2 regions of the Streptomyces sp. NPDC093094 genome follow, and region 2 is predicted to be linked to the other one. Evidence: riboswitches for the same ligand, from Rfam matches in the RefSeq annotation. Region 2 holds a riboswitch; the other holds the start of a gene.
The links. A riboswitch is a leader RNA that binds a small molecule or an ion and turns the genes downstream of it on or off. The one in region 2 is predicted to bind glycine.
Positions count from the first base shown of each region.

Region 1 (4,921 bases), on a different contig from region 2:
GACACGCGCGGTCACCGTGTCGAAGAAGGAGCCGTGGACCAGCTCGACACCGTCGGCGGCCAGACCCGCAGCCAGGACGGCGGCGTAGCGGTGGGTGCGCCGGGCGATGGTCCGCAGCCCGTCGGGCCCGTGGTAGACGGCGTACATACCGGCCATCACGGCGAGCAGCACCTGGGCGGTGCAGATGTTGCTGGTGGCCTTCTCCCGGCGGATGTGCTGCTCACGCGTCTGGAGCGCCAGGCGGTACGCCTTGTGGCCGTCGGCGTCGACGGACACGCCCACGAGGCGGCCCGGCAGGCTGCGCGCGAACTTGTCCTGGACGGCCATGTAGCCGGCGTGGGGACCGCCGAAGCCCATCGGCACACCGAAGCGCTGCGTCGTGCCGACCGCGATGTCCGCGCCCAGCTCGCCCGGCGACCTCAGCAGCGTCAGAGCGAGCAGGTCGGCGGCGACGGTCACGAGCGCGCCGAGCTCGTGGGCCTGGTCGACGAGCGCCTTGATGTCCCGTACGGCACCGGAGGCGCCCGGGTACTGGATCAGTACGCCGTTGATCTCACGCGCGGCGATGTCGGCCGGGATGCCCTCGCTGAGGTCGGCGACGACGACCTCGACACCGGTCGGCTCGGCACGGGTCTCGATCACGGCGACGGTCTGCGGCAGCGCGTCCGCGTCGACGAGGAACAGGCCCTTCTTGTTCTTGCCCATACGCCGCGACAGCGCCATGGCCTCCGCGGCGGCGGTGCCCTCGTCGAGCAGCGACGCGCCGGAGGTCGGCAGCCCGGTGAGCTCGGCGACGACGGTCTGGAAGTTCAGCAGGGCTTCCAGACGTCCCTGGGAGATCTCGGGCTGGTAGGGCGTGTACGCCGTGTACCAGGCCGGGTTCTCCATCACGTTGCGCAGGATGACGGGCGGCGTGAAGGTGCCGTGGTAACCGAGCCCGATCATGGAGCCGAGGACCTGGTTGCGGTCGGCCAGCGAGCGCAGCTCGGCGAGGACCTCGGCCTCGGTGCGCGCACCCGGCAGGTCCAGGGCGTCGGCGTTCTTGATGACGTCCGGCACCGCGGCGGCGGTGAGCTCGTCGAGCGAGCCGTAGCCGACCTGCGCGAGCATCTTGGCCCGCGCCTCCTGGTCGGGCCCGATGTGACGCTGCTCGAAGGGGATGCCCTGTTCGAGCTCGGAGAGCGGAATGCGCTGGGCGGTCATTGCGGAGGCCTCCTGGTCTGACGCGACCTTCGAGGGGCACCACGGCGCGGGTGCCCCGACGGCCTCCCCCTCTGTCATCTCAACCTGAGAGTTTCACCGGACAGCCCGAAGGCACATCCGGCTTTCACCGTCGGTGAGAGCGGACACCGTCGACACCCGCTCTGCTTTCCAGAGTGACCTCGTCCGTGCGGTACAGGGGCCTGAGAGATTCCGGGGAGGATTTGCTCCTTCGGCGCCTCCGGTGATGTCCGGAGGACTCTCCCGCACGGGGTCAGCAGCCGCCTGCAAGCCTACCAGCGAGGTTCTCGGACGGGCCTTCGAGTGGCCATGCTCACCATTGTGCTCTTTCGTAGTGCTTACGGATGAGTTGCGACCAAGTGGAGGGGCTCGTGCAGACCGACATCGATCCGCGCAACCTGATCGGCCGCAAGGCGTTCGACCGCAACGGCACCAAGATCGGCACGATCGACGAGGTGTACCTCGACGACGCGACCGGCGTGCCGGAATGGGCGGCCATACGCACCGGCCTGTTCTCCAGAGACGCCTTCGTCCCCCTGGAGCCCAGCGAGCTGATCGAGGGCACGCTCCACGTCCCCTTCGACCGGACCCTCATCAAGGACGCCCCCGACTTCGGCGTGGGCCGCCATCTCTCCCCCGAACAGGAACTCCAGCTGTACCACCACTACGGCCTGGACGTGGCCCCACCGCCGTCGTTCCCCGACCGCGACTTCGGGCAGGTGGCCGGCCAGGACGAGCCTCAGAAGGGCGGACCCCGGTAACACGCGCCCCCGGCGGTACGGGGCCTCGGCAGGGCGAGGCCCCGGTGGAGCGTGCCGCGCTCCGCACGGGGCGCCGCGGCTCGCGCGGACCCGCAGCGCGCCCGGCCCCGCTGCGGCGCGCCCCGAGGCCGGGCCGCAGCGGGGCCCGACGGCTCCCTCACGAAACCCGGTCCGGCGTCCCGGCAGCCCCGGCAGCCCCGGCAGCCCCGGCAGCCCCGGCAGCCCCGGCAGCCCCGGCGACACCCTCCCCGGCCCCTTCCGCCCCCGCCACCAAGGGCAGCGGCTCCGCCGGGCGGAGGTGAGGGTCCTGGACCCGGAACGTCCGCACCCGGCCCGGCTCCGACCCGGGCGTCTCGAACCTGACCGTCACCCTGCCGAGGCCGCTGCCCTGCACCCAGCCGTGCCCGTACTCGTCGTGCCGGACATCGTGCCCGGGTGACCATCTCCGCTCCTCCGGCTCGGCCGGCTCCCGCACCCCTTCCTCGACACGCTCCTCCTGCGCGGGCTGCTCCTGCTCGCCCGCGGCCTGCGCGAACAGGTCCTCCTGCGTGAAGTCGGCCAGTCCGCTCACCCCGACACCGAGGAGCCGCACCCCGCCCGTGGTGTCCACGGCCTCCAGCAGCCGCAGCGCGGCCTCCCGCACGACCGCCGGATCGTCCGTGGGCCCGCGCAGCGTCTCGGACCGGGTCAGCGTCGAGAAGTCGTAGCGGCGCACCTTCAGCACGATCGTCCGCCCGGACAGCCCGGCCCCCCGCAGCCGCCCCACGCACCGGTCGGCCAGCCGCTGCACCTCCAGGCCGACCCGCACCCGGTCGTGGATGTCCACGTCGTACGTGTCCTCGACGGACACCGACTTCGTCTCCCGCTCCGCCACCACCGGCCGCTCGTCCCGGGCCAGCGCCATGGCGTACAGGGCGTGCCCGTGCGCCTTCCCGAGCAGCCGGACCAGTTCGTCCTCCCCCGCCTCGGCCAGTTCCCCGACGGTGTGGACGCCCGCCCGTCTCAGATGGTCCCCCGTGGCCGGTCCCACCCCCGGCAGGGTCCGCACGGACATCGGCCCGAGCATCGCCCGCTCGGTCCCCGGCTCGATCAGCACGAGGCCGTCGGGCTTGGCCTGCTCCGAGGCGATCTTCGCCAGCATCTTGGAGGCGGCCAGCCCCACCGACCCGGTCAGTCCGGTGACGTCCTGTATCGCCGTCCGCAGCCCGGCCCCGGCCAGCCGGGCCGACTCCGCGTCCCAGGCCGCCCCGGCGGCCTCCAGGTCCACGAACGCCTCGTCCAGGCTCAGCGGCTCCACCAGCGGCGACAGGGCCCGCAGCAACCCCATCACCTGCTCGCTGATCGTCCGGTACAGCTGGAAGCGCGGCACCAGATACGCGGCGTTCGGCGCGAGCCGCCGCGCCTGTCCCATCGGCATCGCGGAGTGCACCCCGAACACCCGGGCCTCGTAGGAGCAGGTCGCCACCACCCCGCGCGGCCCGAGCCCGCCCACGACGACGGCCTTCCCGCGCAGGCTCGGCTTGGATGCCTGCTCCACCGAGGCGAAGAAGGCGTCCATGTCGAGATGCATGATCGTGGGCGCGGTTCTCACGTCTCCGATGCTGCACCATGCCACTGACAATGCCCCGCCGCCGCGGCGCGGCGCCGGGCACGGCGCTACACGGCCTTGTTGCGCCGCCTGGCCAGTTCGTCCGCCGGGTTGTGCCCGACGAGCGTCTCGCCGGTGTCGATGCGCTCACCGTGCAGCTGCGACAGCGCGTTCTCCACGTCCCGCCACACCACACCGACGGCGATGCCGAAGACACCCTGACCGCCCTGGAGCAGCGCGTGCACCTCGTCGGGCGACGTGCACTCGTAGACGGTGGCGCCGTCGCTCATCAGCGTCATGCGCTCCAGGTCGCGGAAACCGCGCTCGCGCAGATGCTGGACCGTGGTGCGGATGTTCTGCAGGGACACACCCGTGTCCAGGAACCGCTTGACGATCTTCAGGACGACGACGTCCCGGAAGCTGTACAGGCGCTGGGTCCCGGACCCGTACGCGGGCCGCACGCTGGGCTCGACCAGTCCGGTGCGCGCCCAGTAGTCCAGCTGCCGGTAGGTGATCCCTGCGGCCGCACAGGCCGTCGGCCCCCGGTAACCGATCTGCTCGGGCGCCACCGGCGCCGCCCCCGCGCCGCTGGGCACCGCCACGGGCCGCTGGGGAGCACGATCGGACGCGCTGCCATGAAGCGGGTACGGACCGCCCTCCCCCGGACCGCGTCCGGGAGCACCCCCAGCCGTACCGTCGCCGCTGCTTCTCACGCCGACCTCCGTCCTTGACCTGCCCTCTCGACGGTAGGCAGTCACCAAGGGTGCGTCAACGATCGCCACACTCGGCACGCCGAGTGATAATCACCCCAGGAGTGGTTTCCCGTACCCAACCGCGGGGAAAGGCTAGCCGAATGCGCCCGGAAGGGGCCGCAGGACGCACTCGATCGCCGGTGGCATGTGCCGAGGTCCGAGCCGATCCGACAGCGTACGGCCGGCCCGGCGGAACCTCTCCGCCCGGCCGGCCCGCCGCGTCTCACTGATTGCTGGTGCCGAAGTCCTCGGGCGAGATCTGGTCGAGGAACTCGCGGAACTTCTCCACCTCGTCCTCCTGCTCGTCCGGGATCGCGATGCCCGCGTCGTCGAGCACCCCGTCACTGCCGTAGATCGGCGTGCCGGTGCGCAGGGCCAGCGCTATGGCATCGGACGGGCGGGCGCTCACCTCGACGCCGCTGGCGAACACCAGCTCCGCGTAGAACACGCCCTCACGCAGGTCCGTGATGCGCACCTCGGTGAGCTCCTGGCCGACGGCCTCCAGCACGTCCTTGAACAGGTCATGGGTCAGCGGCCGTGCGGGGGCCATGCCCTGCTGGGCGAAGGCGATCGCCGTCGCCTCCCCCGGCCCGATCCAG
Region 1 covers NZ_JBIVOX010000003.1:7,579-12,499, reverse strand. Annotated here, with positions in the region: gene gcvP (aminomethyl-transferring glycine dehydrogenase) at 1-1,203, opposite strand, end outside; glycine riboswitch at 1,382-1,477, opposite strand; gene ACIQGV_RS06030 (PRC-barrel domain-containing protein) at 1,593-1,982, shown strand; gene ACIQGV_RS06025 (DNA polymerase IV) at 2,140-3,573, opposite strand; gene ACIQGV_RS06020 (MerR family transcriptional regulator) at 3,639-4,283, opposite strand; gene ACIQGV_RS06015 (bifunctional nuclease family protein) at 4,546-4,921, opposite strand, start outside.
Region 1: linked by a shared signal. The riboswitch ahead of gcvP (aminomethyl-transferring glycine dehydrogenase) and the one ahead of gcvT (glycine cleavage system aminomethyltransferase GcvT) in region 2 are both predicted to bind glycine.

Region 2 (4,921 bases):
CGGCCCAGGGCGTCCAGGGGGAGCGCGCGCAGGTCGCCCTCCCACCGGGAGAGCTCGACGCCGACGAACATGACCGGGTCGGCGGTCTCGATCACCGCGAGGCAGCGGCGGGCGCTGACGACGACGCCGACGGCGTCGAACTCGGCGGAGGCCGCGCTCAGGAAGTCGACGGGATCGTCCTGCCAGTCGGGCTCGTACAGCCGGACACGCCCGCCGCTCGCGGGTCCGTCCAGCGGGGTGCTCCCGGCCCGGCAGAGCTCGGCGACGGCGGCGGGCGGCAGCGGGATGCCCACCGTGCCGCCGGGGTTGAGCACGATGCCCGCCTGCGGGGGCAGACCGCGCGCGAACTCCACGGCGGGCGCGACCGCGAACGACATGTGGGGCCCGGCGCCCTGGCGGAACTGCTCCTCGGAGCTGAAGACGGGCACGAACGCCTGGCCGTCGATCTCCATGGCGGGCAGATCGAGCGAGGCGCTGTCGGGGCCGCCGCCGCTCGGCAGCGGCACCCACAGGAAGCTGCGGCCGAGGACCTCCACGATCCGCCCGCCGGCCGACGGGACGCCGAGGGAGGCGGAGAGCACCTCCTCCAGTTCGTTGCCGGGCCATCCGCCGTGCGGATGGGGATGTGCCTGCGCCGGGAAGTCCATCTGCCGCCTACCGCCTGCCGTCAACCTGCTTGTCGGCTGAAAAGGCTAACCGGTCAGCCGGTGAAGCCGATCCGGCGGAGGGCGTCGGCGGCGTCGCGGTCGAGCAGCACCGCCGAGCCGCAGCCGGCCGGCAGCGCGCCGCGCTCCACCCGGCGCAGCAGCCGGGAGGCCGCGCCGCGGTGGCGGCGGAAGGCGTAGCGGGAGACGCCGCGGCCGCGCTCGCGCTGGCCGGCGAGGGCCTGCTCGGGGGTCACGTCGAGAAGCAGCAGATGGAGGGTGCCGCCGCGGCGGCGGGCCTCACGGACCAGCCAGCCGCGCACCCATGCCTGGGTGCCGCAGTCGTGCACGACGACGCCCTCGCCGGTGCGCAGGGCACGGCGCAGTCCGGCGAAGTGGGCGATCCGGACCAGGGGGCGGTAGACGGCGTAGGGGAGGAAGCGGGGGGCGCGGGTGTCGAAGCGGTCGCGGGTGTCCTGGGAGTCGACGCGGATGCCCTTGACGGCCCGCTTCATCAGGGTGGACTTGCCGCTGCCCGGCAGACCGGTGATCACGACGAGGTCCCGGGGGCCGAAGAGCAGGGCGTGCGGGCCGCGTCCGGTCCGTTCGCGCAGGTCGCGGACGACGGGAGCGGGTGCCGGGCCGCAGGCGTCCCGGGTGGGGACTGCGGGCTGTGCGGGCAGCGCGAAGGCCGGGGTCGTGGCGTACGACGAGGTCCTCTTCACCGTGATCGTCCTCCCCTGGGGCGGGTCGTAGGACCCTTGCCCATCGAGTGTAAAGAGACGGTAATGCTGTGCGCCTGGTGATTTCGTGCGCGTACTGCCACAGGCCGGTTACAGATGTGGCCTGCCGTGCTCGGCGGATGCGTGCAATGATGGGCCCGCCAACTGCATACCGGCCGTTTGAATCCGCGCGGGAGAGTCCCCAGCCCAGCTGGGGCGCCGAAGGAGCAAGTCCCTCCCTTGAATCTCTCAGGCCCCGTTACCGCGCGGGCGAGGCACATCTGAAAAGCGGGTCGCTCTCTGCGGCTCCACCCAAGGTGCAAACCATGTCCTCCCTGTACGCGAGTACGGCGGTCATGGCGAACCTCTCAGGTTCCGATGACAGATGGGGAGGAATGACCTCGCCCGTCGTGTATCTGGGAGACGACCGTCCGATGAGCAGTACCGAACTGCGCCGTACCGCGCTCGATGCCCTGCATCGCTCGCTGGGCGCGACGATGACCGACTTCGCCGGCTGGGACATGCCGCTGCGCTACGGCTCCGAGCGGGACGAGCACGTGGCCGTGCGCACCAGGGCCGGCCTCTTCGACCTCTCGCACATGGGTGAGATCACCGTCACCGGCCCACAGGCCGCGGACTTCCTGAACTTCGCGCTCGTCGGCAACATCGCCGCCGTGGGTGCGGGCCGGGCCCGCTACACCATGATCTGCCAGGCCGACGGCGGCATCCTGGACGACCTGATCGTCTACCGGCTGGGCGAGACCGAGTACATGGTCGTCGCCAACGCCTCCAACGCCCAGGTGGTGCTGGACGCGCTGACCGAGCGGGTCGCCGGGTTCGACGCCGAGGTCCGCGACGACCGTGACGCGTACGCGCTGATCGCCGTCCAGGGCCCCGAGTCCCCCGGCATCCTGAAGTCGCTGACCGACGCCGACCTGGACGGGCTGAAGTACTACGCCGGTCTGCCCGGCACGGTCGCGGGTGTCCCGGCGCTGATCGCGCGCACCGGCTACACCGGCGAGGACGGCTTCGAGCTGTTCGTGAAGCCGGAGCACGCCGTGCAGCTGTGGCAGGCGCTGACCGGGGCGGGCGAGGGCGTCGGCCTGATCCCGTGCGGTCTGTCCTGCCGGGACACGCTGCGCCTGGAGGCGGGCATGCCGCTGTACGGGCACGAGCTGACGGCGGAGCTGACGCCGTTCGACGCCGGGCTGGGCCGGGTGGTGAAGTTCGAGAAGGAGGGCGACTTCGTGGGCCGCGAGGCGCTCACCGAGGCCGCCGCCCGGGCCGAGCAGAACCCGCCGCGGGTGCTCGTCGGCCTGGTCGCCGAGGGCCGCCGGGTGCCGCGGGCCGGCTACTCCGTCGTCGCGGGCGGCGAGGTGATCGGCACGGTCACCTCCGGCGCTCCCTCCCCCACCCTGGGCGAGCCGATCGCCATGGCCTACGTCGACGCCGCGCACGCGGCGCCCGGCACCGAGGGCGTCGGTGTGGACATCCGGGGCACGCACGAGCCGTACACGGTCGTGGCGCTGCCTTTCTACAAGCGCCAGAAGTGACACAGCCGTAGCGCCACCGAGGTGACGTCGGGCACATCCGTGCTGCTCACACACGCCTTCGGCGGTCCCCCCTTTCTCAGCACCCTCTCGCGTACAGGAGAATTCAGGTCATGAGCAACCCCCAGCAGCTGCGCTACAGCAAGGAGCACGAGTGGCTGTCGGCCGCCGAGGACGGCGCGTCGACGGTCGGCATCACGGAGCACGCGGCCAACGCGCTCGGCGATGTCGTCTTCGTGCAGCTCCCGAACGTCGGTGACACGGTGACCGCGGGCGAGACCTGCGGCGAGCTGGAGTCGACCAAGTCGGTGTCCGACCTGTACTCCCCGGTGACCGGTGAGGTCACCGAGGTCAACGAGGACGTCGTCAACGACCCGTCGCTGGTCAACTCCGCCCCCTTCGAGGGCGGCTGGCTGTTCAAGGTACGCGTTGCGGAGGAGCCGGCCGACCTGCTCTCCGCCGACGAGTACTCCGCCTTTTCCGCCGGCTGAGGAGACCCATGTCCGTCCTGAACATCCCCCTGCACGAGCTCGACCCGGAGGTCGCCGCGGCGGTCGACGCCGAGCTGGTCCGCCAGCAGTCCACGCTGGAGATGATCGCCTCGGAGAACTTCGCTCCGCTGGCGGTCATGGAGGCGCAGGGCTCGGTCCTGACCAACAAGTACGCCGAGGGCTACCCGGGCCGCCGCTACTACGGCGGCTGTGAGCACGTCGACGTCACCGAGCAGATCGCGATCGACCGGATCAAGGAGCTGTTCGGCGCCGAGTACGCCAACGTGCAGCCTCACTCCGGCGCCTCCGCGAACCAGGCCGCGCTGTTCGCGATGGCCCAGCCCGGCGACACGATCCTGGGTCTGGACCTCGCCCACGGCGGTCACCTGACCCACGGCATGCGCCTGAACTTCTCGGGCAAGCAGTTCGACGTGGTCGCGTACCACGTGGACGACGCGGGTCTCGTGGACATGGCCGAGGTCGAGCGGCTCGCCAAGGAGCACCGCCCCAAGGTGATCATCGCCGGCTGGTCGGCGTACCCGCGTCAGCTGGACTTCGCGGAGTTCCGCCGGATCGCCGACGAGGTCGAGGCGTACCTGTGGGTCGACATGGCCCACTTCGCCGGCCTGGTCGCGGCCGGTCTGCACCCGAACCCGGTCGAGCACGCGCACGTGGTGACCTCCACCACGCACAAGACGCTCGGCGGTCCGCGCGGCGGCATCATCCTGGCGAAGAAGGAGTTCGCCAAGAAGCTGAACTCCTCGGTGTTCCCGGGCTTCCAGGGCGGTCCCCTGGAGCACGTGATCGCGGCCAAGGCGGTCTCCTTCAAGGTGGCGGCCTCGGAGGACTTCAAGGAGCGCCAGCGTCGTACGGTGGAGGGTGCGCGCATCCTCGCCGAGCGGCTCACCGCGCCCGACGCCCGCGAGGCCGGGGTCAACGTGCTGTCCGGCGGTACGGACGTGCACCTGATCCTGGTCGACCTGCGCGAGTCGGAGCTGGACGGGCAGCAGGCCGAGGACCGTCTCCACGAGGTCGGCATCACGGTCAACCGCAACGCCGTCCCGAACGACCCGCGTCCGCCGATGGTGACCTCCGGTCTGCGCATCGGCACCCCGGCGCTGGCGACCCGCGGCTTCACGGCCGAGGACTTCGCCGAGGTCGCGGACGTGATCGCCGAGGCGCTCAAGCCGTCGTACGACGTGCAGTCCCTCAAGGCCCGGGTGACGGCTCTCGCCGACAAGCACCCGCTGTACCCCGGCCTGAACAAGTAAGTCCCCGGTGGGGTACCCGGCGATCCCGGGTACCCCGCCACCCCGGTATTGAGGAGTGACCGTGGCCATCTCGGTCTTCGACCTGTTCTCGATCGGCATCGGCCCGTCCAGCTCCCACACGGTCGGCCCGATGCGGGCGGCGCGCATGTTCGCCCGCCGGCTGCGCAACGAGGGTCTGCTGCCCTCCGTGGCCTCGGTGCGCTGCGAGCTGTACGGCTCGCTGGGCGCGACCGGCCACGGCCA
Region 2 covers NZ_JBIVOX010000025.1:33,226-38,146, reverse strand. Annotated here, with positions in the region: gene ACIQGV_RS35145 (enhanced serine sensitivity protein SseB) at 1-647, opposite strand, end outside; gene ACIQGV_RS35140 (AAA family ATPase) at 701-1,375, opposite strand; glycine riboswitch at 1,548-1,641, shown strand; gene gcvT (glycine cleavage system aminomethyltransferase GcvT) at 1,801-2,919, shown strand; gene gcvH (glycine cleavage system protein GcvH) at 3,030-3,407, shown strand; gene glyA (serine hydroxymethyltransferase) at 3,416-4,678, shown strand; gene ACIQGV_RS35120 (L-serine ammonia-lyase) at 4,740-4,921, shown strand, end outside.